Regions from separate parts of the Herminiimonas sp. NPDC097707 genome, predicted to be linked through region 1. Evidence: predicted binding sites of a transcription regulator. Region 1 holds the regulator's gene; the other holds the start of a gene.
What was found. Region 1 encodes FliA, which starts transcription of late flagellar genes. Its sites were predicted from a motif close to CTAAAGTTTNNNNNNNNNNNGCCGNTA; they were not measured.
Positions count from the first base shown of each region.

Region 1 (4,175 bases):
CGACATCCGGCAAGCCAGAAAGAATCATCAGTTGCACGCGACGATTACGCAAGCGCCCGTCCATCGTCTCGTTACTGTCGACCGGTTGATTGGCGCCGTGGCCCATCGCGACCAGGCGTTTTTCATTCATCCCGCTGTCGAGAAACAGGCGCACCACGCTGCTGGCGCGCACGGCGGACAATTCCCAGTTGGACGGGAACATCGCATTGTTGATCGGGACATTATCGGTGTGGCCTTCGACCTGAATGTCGTTATCGACCTTGTTCAAGACTTCCGCCACGGCGCGCAAGGCTTTTTCGGATTGTGCACTGAGCTTGGCTTCGCCGGGTGCAAACAGCACGCTGGCATTGATTTCGACGCTGACGCCACGATTGGTTTGTGTCACGCGCACTTTGCCTTCCCTGATCAGCGGCGCCATCGCCTTCAGGATATCGCGTGCGATATTGGTCATGCGGGCTTTTTCGCGTTTGGTGGCGGCATCATTGGCGCGCTGCGATTGCGATTGTACCGGCATGGGCAGCGGTAATATGGGCGCGCTCGATTCAACCGGATCTTTCAGCGCCGGCGCTTTGGGCGTGATGCCGCTGAATGCAATGCCGAGCGAGTTGGACAGGATGCGGTATTTACCTTCGTTGACCGAAGAAATTGCATACATGACGACGAAAAAGGCAAACAGCAAGGTAATGAAGTCGGCATAAGACACCAGCCAACGCTCATGATTTTCGTGTTCTTCTTCGTGTTTTCTACGCGCCATGTGTGCTCAGTCTGCCGATGATGGAAGCAAAGTTGCCTTACATCAGATAGATATTCATCCGCTCTTCGATCAAGCGTGGATTGTCACCAGCGGCAATGCCGGCAAATGCATCGGCCAGCATTTCATGCTTGAAGACATCGCGATTGACGATGGCCTTGAGTTTGCTGGAAATCGGCAGGAACACCAGATTGGCAAAACCGACACCGTAAATCGTCGCCACGAAAGCCACGGCGATACCGCTACCAAGACGGGACGGATCCGACAGGTTTTCCATCACATGGATCAAACCCAGAACGGCGCCCAGAATGCCGATGGTAGGTGCGTAACCGCCGGCTGCTTCCCATATCTTGATCGACAGGCGTTGCTGCGTTTCATACGCGCCGATTTCCATATCCAGCACTTCGCGCAATTTATGCGGATCGACACCGTCGACAATCAGACGCAAACCGTGTGCGACGAATGGATCGTGGACATCCTTGATCATGCGCTCCAGACTCAGCAAGCCTTCACGGCGCGCCACTGTGCTCCAGTTGGTGACGTCATGCATCAGGCTCGCGTAATTATCGTCCTGCGGCATAAAAACGCGGCCGGCCATTTTCAGACCGGTCGCAAAGTTGTGCCAGCCGCTTTGCAGCAGCACCGCACCTATCGTGCCGACAATGACGATAATGAAGGCCGCCGGCTGTACCAGAGAGCCGAGTTTTCCGCCTTCCAGCATTTGCCCGGCAAGTATGCCGCCGAGCGCAAGCACGATACCAATTAAGCTACCCCAGTCCACGCCTTCTCCCTCAAGTTTGCACGCATCCTGGCGATGGCCTGGCTATGTAGTTGAGACACACGGGATTCGGTTACGCCCATGACGGCGCCGATTTCCTTCAGATTCATTTCCTGTTCGTAGTACAGACTCATCAGGATTTTTTCGCGCTCCGGCAAGGCTTCGATAGCAGCGATCACCGCTGAGCGGAAACCGGTATTCATCAAATTCTGCAAGGGATCGGGCGATTCGTCCGTGCAATAGCGATCGAGGAAATGCTCGTTGTCTTCGCTATCGTGAAAATCTTCGTAATAGACCAGTTGGTGGCCGCCGCCATCGCTGAGCAAATCCTGATAATCGGCCAGCGATAACTTGAGCTGCTTGGCGACTTCACTTTCATTCGGTGGGCGACCCAGCTTTTGCTGCAAGCTGTTCATCGCCACCTCGATCTTGCGCATGTTTTGACGCATGCTGCGCGGCATCCAGTCGCTGCTGCGCAATTCGTCCAGCATGGCGCCGCGTATGCGTTGCACTGCGTAGGTTTCAAATTGCGCGCCATGCGTTTCTTCGTAGCGGCCGACTGCATCGAGCAGCCCTATCATGCCGGCCTGAATCAGATCGTCGACTTCCACGCTGGGCGGCAACTTGGCTTTCATCTGATGCGCCAGTTTCTTGACCAGCGGCGCATGTTGGCTTACCAGGTGGTCCCTATCCGATCTTCCATCTGCCGTGTACATTGCTCAGGCCCCGAACTTGGCGCCATGGGCGGATAATGCAAAACGTTCTGCAAGACGACGAAATGCCACCGAGGCGCCTGCCATCGGGAAGGCGTCAATCACTGCGCGTCCCAGGCGTGCGGCGCGTGTCAGGTGATCGTCGGACGGTATCGAGCCGATGAACTGCAGCTGCACGGCCAGATAGCGGCTGGCTGCCTGCGCCATGTTTTGATAGACGATGTGTGCTTCGCGTTCATCGGCATCAGTGACCAGAATACCGAATGGCCGGCGCCCCAGTTGCGCGTTGAGACGCTTGATCAGCGAGTACGCTTCCTTGATCGATGCGGCAGCCGGAGAAACCTGCACCACGATATCGCCGCTCGCCATACCGGGAATCGGAAAATTGTCATTCTTATCCAGCTCGGCATCCACCACCAGCACATCGGACTGTGCTGCCAGCACGCCGAATGCATTGGACAGGCGACGCAACTGATCTGCATCGCGGCTGGCGGCATGGATTGAACCACTGGTCAGCGAAGCAAGGCCAAAACCCTGCGGCATGGACTGCACGACCTGATTCAAGGCACGCTGCTGACGTGCCACATCCAGCAGGGTCGCTTGCATATCGACACCCATGCGGCGCGTGATGCCGGCTGTCGATGCGCAGGCATCCAGCAGCACGACATCGCTGCCGCCGGAAGCAAGAGAGGCGCTCAAATTGACCAGCATTGCACTTTTATCGGCAACCGAAGTGGCGGACAAAAAAGTAAAAATGCGCGGCTTCGGTCCGGCCAGCATGCGCCGCAAACCTTCTGCCTGATCACATTCAAAACTAGCCAAGAATCACCTCACGCAGACTTTTATCGTTCATTGCTTTTGCTGTATTTGCCATTACCAAAGGAATTTCCGCATCATTGAACTGGAATGGCGCTGTCTCACGTTTGAGTTTGAATGCACGGTCGACCAGATATTGCTGGTTCGCGACATGCAGGTCTTCCGGCACGCGCTGTCCATTCGCCACGTAGTATAAGTTTAATTTCTGTCTGATGACTACATCTAGTGCACTACCTATGGTTGCAGCTTCATCAAGTTTGGTCAATATGCAACCGGCCAAGCCATCGCCCATGTAGGAACGCACAACTTCATTGAGCGTTTCTCCGGTCGAGGTGGCGTTCAGGCACAACAGACGTTTGACCTGGCTGCCTGCGCCCGTCAACATTGAGATCTGTTCTGCCACCATTTTGTCACGCTGACTGACGCCGACCGTATCGATCAATATCGTATGCTTGCCCTTGAGCTCATCGAGTGCGATGCGCAGGTCGGCTTCATCTTTCACCGAATGCACCATCACGCCGAGAATCTTGCCGTAGATGCGCAACTGCTCGTAGCCGCCGATACGATAACCGTCAGTCGTGATCAAGGCCAGTTTTCCCGGACCGTGACGCATCACGCAACGCGCCGCCAGTTTCGCGGTAGTCGTGGTTTTGCCGACACCGGTTGGACCGACCAGAGCGTAGACGCCGCCTTTTTCCAGGATTTCGTTTTCATTGCCGATAGTCGCCAGATTGCGCGTCAGGATCGCCTTGATCCAATCCATGCCACTCTGCTTGCTGGCGCCGGCCGGCATTCTTTCAGTCAGATAACGCGCCAGACTGGCGCTGAATCCGGCTGCCAGCATTTCACGCAATACGCCGGATTTGGCCGGCTCGCGTTTGTGCTGGTCGGTCCATGCCAGTTCAGCCAATTGCATTTCCAGCATGCCACGCATGGAACGGATTTCACTCATCACACTGTGCAGTTCGGCGCTGTTGATTTCGCTGGCTGCTGCTTGCAGCGGTGCGCTGGAGGCAATGGCTAACGGTGCCGGCTGTGCAGCCTGCTGCGTTTGATACTTGGGCGCCAGAGCTGCCAGCGTGGTTTCCGAAATCGTTTTCTCAACCATCGGCTCAGC
Region 1 is NZ_JBIWCI010000001.1:718,582-722,756, reverse strand. It holds gene motD (flagellar motor protein MotD) at 1-754, opposite strand, end outside; gene ACIQW9_RS03425 (flagellar motor protein) at 792-1,532, opposite strand; gene ACIQW9_RS03420 (RNA polymerase sigma factor FliA) at 1,514-2,245, opposite strand; gene ACIQW9_RS03415 (MinD/ParA family protein) at 2,249-3,064, opposite strand; gene flhF (flagellar biosynthesis protein FlhF) at 3,057-4,175, opposite strand, start outside.

Region 2 (4,175 bases), 520 kb from region 1:
TTCAGGCTGGCGCGCAGTCCACTATCGATGATCGAAATGGCCTTCGAGATGGACTTTCCTTTGGCCGGGATGTTGTTCGCTTTCATTTGTTGCAGGGCGCTCGCCACGGCGATGAGTGCGCCATCGAACAGCATCACGATCAATTTGTGCGGACTCGCTGCGATCACACCGGTTTCTACCGCCACATTCGCGTAAGCATGTACGCCGCTTCTTGCAGTTCCGAACATTTTTCTTCTCCGGTTATCAGTTGGTATTGCTAGGCAACGCAGCCAACTGTTGCGTCAGATAGTTACTGGTTGAATTCATGCTGCTAAGCAGTACATCCAGCGCCGTGAATTCCTTGCGATAACGTGCCTCGATATCCACCAGTCTTTGGTTGATGGCGTCACGTTGAGTACCAAGATCCTTGATGCTTTGGTTAATGCCATCGGTACGACCTGCTATCAGGCCTTTGGCGCCGACAAAGCTGGTCAGCAGCGCATTCAGATTGGATGCATAACCCATGGAAAAATTGACGTCGCCACGCGCGCCCAGAGCGCCGCCGGTAATCTGCAGTTTCAGGCCTTCCGCGCTGCTGCCGGCAGCACCGGTCAGGAACTGGCCTGAGCCGGTTGCCGCTGCGCCGTTGATGGTGCCGGCCACATCGACGCCGGTGGTTGCTGTTGGTGTGCTACCCAGCAAGGCTGTTGCACCATTGCCTGCTACCGTCACTTTGGATGCCGAGCCGTAACGGTTGGATGTAATGCTCAGGACGCCGTTCTGGTTCGTCACGCTGATGGCCACAGTCGCTTCTGAAAACGCAGGCGTACCATTGATCAGCGATTGCAGTTGCGTGCTCAATGAATCGGCCGTATAGCTACCGGCGGCCAGCTTGACGGTGGCTTTCACGCCATCGATTTCCAGGCTCAGTTCATCGTTGACGCCAGCCACAATATTCGTGTTGGCGGCGCTGGAGCCGGTCAATTGACCTTTGGTGGCCAGTGTCGTGATGTTGAGTGCATTGCTGCCGGCTTTGGTCGCCGCAGTCGAGCTGACATAACTGACCAGACTGTCGGTTGGTGTGGCGGTAGTAGCGAACAGCTTGCCGATGTCTTCCGGATTCTTGGCAATCACCGCTTTCAATTTGGTAGCGTCCAGCGTCAGCGTGCCGTCTTTCTGGAACGAGATGCCGATCTGCGACAGGTTAACCAGGTCGCCAGTCAGGCCTTCAGGCTGGGTTGAAAACATGCGTTGCAAGGTGGTTTGCACTGTGCGTGCGGTGGCGTCGCCAACCAGCGGGCCACCGGTTTTAGTGTCGGCGTTGTAACCGGTTTGATATTTGAGCGTTCCCTGCAATTCATTGTAGGCAGTGACGAAGGCGGTCACGCTGCTTTCTATCGATGAGGTGTTACGCGTGACCGATATCGTGGTCGTGCCTATTTTGCTGGCCGTTATCGACAGTCCCTCGAAGGTGTCGGTCAGCGTATTGCTCTTGTTCTTGATCTCCATGCCGTTCACTGTCAGCAACACGTCTTGAGCAGCGCTGTTCTGTTTCAGTTTTTGCGTGCCGGCAGGATCTTGCGCCAGTAGGTTTTGCAAATCGGCATCGCCATCGACGGTGATCTTCATGCTGGAAGATTCACCCGTACTGGTCGAGGTTAACTGCAATTTATATGGTGCATCGGTGCCGTCGGACACGATAGTCGCGGTAACGCCCATGCCGGCCTTGTTGATCGCATCGCGTATGCCTTGCAGCGAATTATTACTGGCATCGATGGTGATCTGGCTGGTGGACTGGCTGGCATCCTGTGCAAATGCCGCGCCGCTATACTGGCCTCCGGTCAGGGTGCCACCAGTGATCTTGCCGAACTGGAAAGTCAAAGTAGTGGTGCCGCCCGCGCCGATCGCGGCGCTGGTGCTGGTGCGACCTTCAGTTGACAGTGACTGCGCCTGGGCGCGCCGCAGAACCTCGATTTCGTATTGACCGGGTTTTACCGACGCGCTCGCGGTGGCGGATGCAATGGTAGCGTCGGTCGATGTCGCACCGAACTGCATGAATTTGGATATATCGCTTAAGGTCGCGACCTTGGCCTGGAAAGACGACAAGGCGCTGCTCAGGGCGCCGTAGGCGGAGAGCTTGGCTTTATAGCTGGTTTCCTTGGTCGTGAGGATAGAGAGCGGTCGTTGCTCAGCCACCATCAATTGTGTGACGATGGAGTTGACATCCAGATTTGATCCAACGTTGAGAGCCACGATTCCTCCTGCAGAAAGTACTAATGTAAACCGTTATCGGCAGAATCAAACCGGACTTTAGAAGGGTTTTATGTTGCTAATTCAAATTTTGACAAGAAGATAAGACCGCAGTGCGCTACACAGGGCATGGCTGCGTGCTTGTGAATTTGGTATGACAGCGTTGACATACAAGGTTTCTATTGCTGTGAGCGATAGAAATCAGGCGCGCAAACTGATCAGCAATCCTTGTACGCGATCCAGCGCCTTGGCAATTTCCAGCGTTTCTGCCGATGGCATTTGCCGGATCAATTCTTTGGTTTGTTGATCGACAATTTTGACGATCGTGCGTTGCGATTCCTGATCTATCGAGAACTCCAGTCCTGACCCCATCTTTTGCATCGCCTGATTGATGCTGGCAACCGCTTGTGACAAGTGTGCCGCTTCCGGTGGCGGAGTGGCTGCTGCAGGTGCAATGTCCGAGACCGCAGGCGCGGTTTGGGCAGCGACGTGTGGTGCGGGCAACCGAACGCTTGCTACAACGGCGTTACCGATAGACGAGATAGTCATGAAGACTCCATTTGCAAAAATGTCCCGACCAGCAAAATGCCGGGCGGGACCTGTTCTTCAAGCGACCCGATCTGCATCGGGCCGATTGACGAAGGACTGCTTGCTTGCCCGGCTATTAACCGCGCAACAGGGCCAGCACGCCGTTCGGCAGCGAGTTGGCTTGCGCCAGCATCGCGGTACCAGCTTGTTGCAGGATCTGACCGCGGGTCAGATTGGCTGTTTCTGCTGCAAAGTCAGTATCCAGAATCCGGCTACGTGATGCAGCCAGATTTTCTGCTGTGGTTTGCACGCTTGCAACGACCGAGCTAAAGCGGTTTTGAATCGCGCCCATGGATGCACGAGCGGTGTTGATCGCTGTCAACGCGCCGTCCATCGCCAGGATTGCGTTATCTGCACCGGCTGCTGAGGTGATATTCAGCGTGGCGAAACCAGTCTGACTAGTAGCGACAACCGCATCAACACCGGCAACTGCGGTACCGCCGCCGAAAGCCGCATTGCCGTTGCCAGTGAAAGCACTAATGGCCGCTGGCGTTGCCACGCCAGCCGTAGCGCTGGTGATGCTGAAGCCAGACGCACCGCTTGCGGCAACCGTGTAGCCGGTGAGTTGAGCCTGGAGAGCGGCTATCATGCCAGCCTGATCGGTGACATTGGTGGTAAGGGAAACGGCAGTGCCGTCCACCGAAAAGCCTGAGGCATTGCTGGCGCCGGCTGCACCACCGGCTGCTGCAACGCCGCCCGTGGTGAGCAAGGCATTGTCAGTGCCGGCGATCGTCACGGCGCCTGCGCCTGGGGTTGTTGCGGTGAACACGACTTTACCTGCATTCGCGCCGGTTCCGACTGCCGCCGTTACGCCGCTGGCAGCATAAGCTGCGGTGTTTGCACCACCGGTGATAGCGGCAACCATGTCGGCTGCGCTGGTGATGTTCGACGAAAGTGTGAAGGTGGAAGCTGCGCCGCCAGGACCTTGCAGGGTGAAGGTTTTGTTGGCACTTGTATCGACAGCACTACCAGCTGTATCAACTACGGTACCACCTGCGATCAGGGCAGCATTGGTACCACCAATTGCGATGTTACCTGCGCCTGTGGTCGAGTTTGTGAAGACAAGCTTGTCAGAATCTGCGCCTGCACCTAATGCAACGGTAAAGCCGGCAGCGGCATATCCAGCTGTGCTGGTAATTTCCGCCAACATATCGGCCGCATCGGTGGTGGGGGCAGCCAATGCGACTGTAAAGGCGGTGCCATTTGCAGGAGTAATTGAGAAAGTCTGACCTGCTGTACCGGCGCCAATCGTGTCGGTCGTATAAGTCGCAGCTGAGTTCGTACCGGTGGTGCTGTAATCGCCGGCGGCGACAGTACCTGATGTGTAGGTTGCCGGTGACGCAGCTGCAGCGCCGAAA
Region 2 is NZ_JBIWCI010000001.1:1,241,448-1,245,622, reverse strand. It holds gene fliS (flagellar export chaperone FliS) at 1-227, opposite strand, end outside; gene fliD (flagellar filament capping protein FliD) at 244-2,232, opposite strand; gene ACIQW9_RS05935 (flagellar protein FlaG) at 2,431-2,778, opposite strand; gene ACIQW9_RS05930 (flagellin) at 2,894-4,175, opposite strand, start outside.
Region 2: the regulator FliA is predicted to act here: its motif matches at 2,267-2,293, upstream of fliD (flagellar filament capping protein FliD).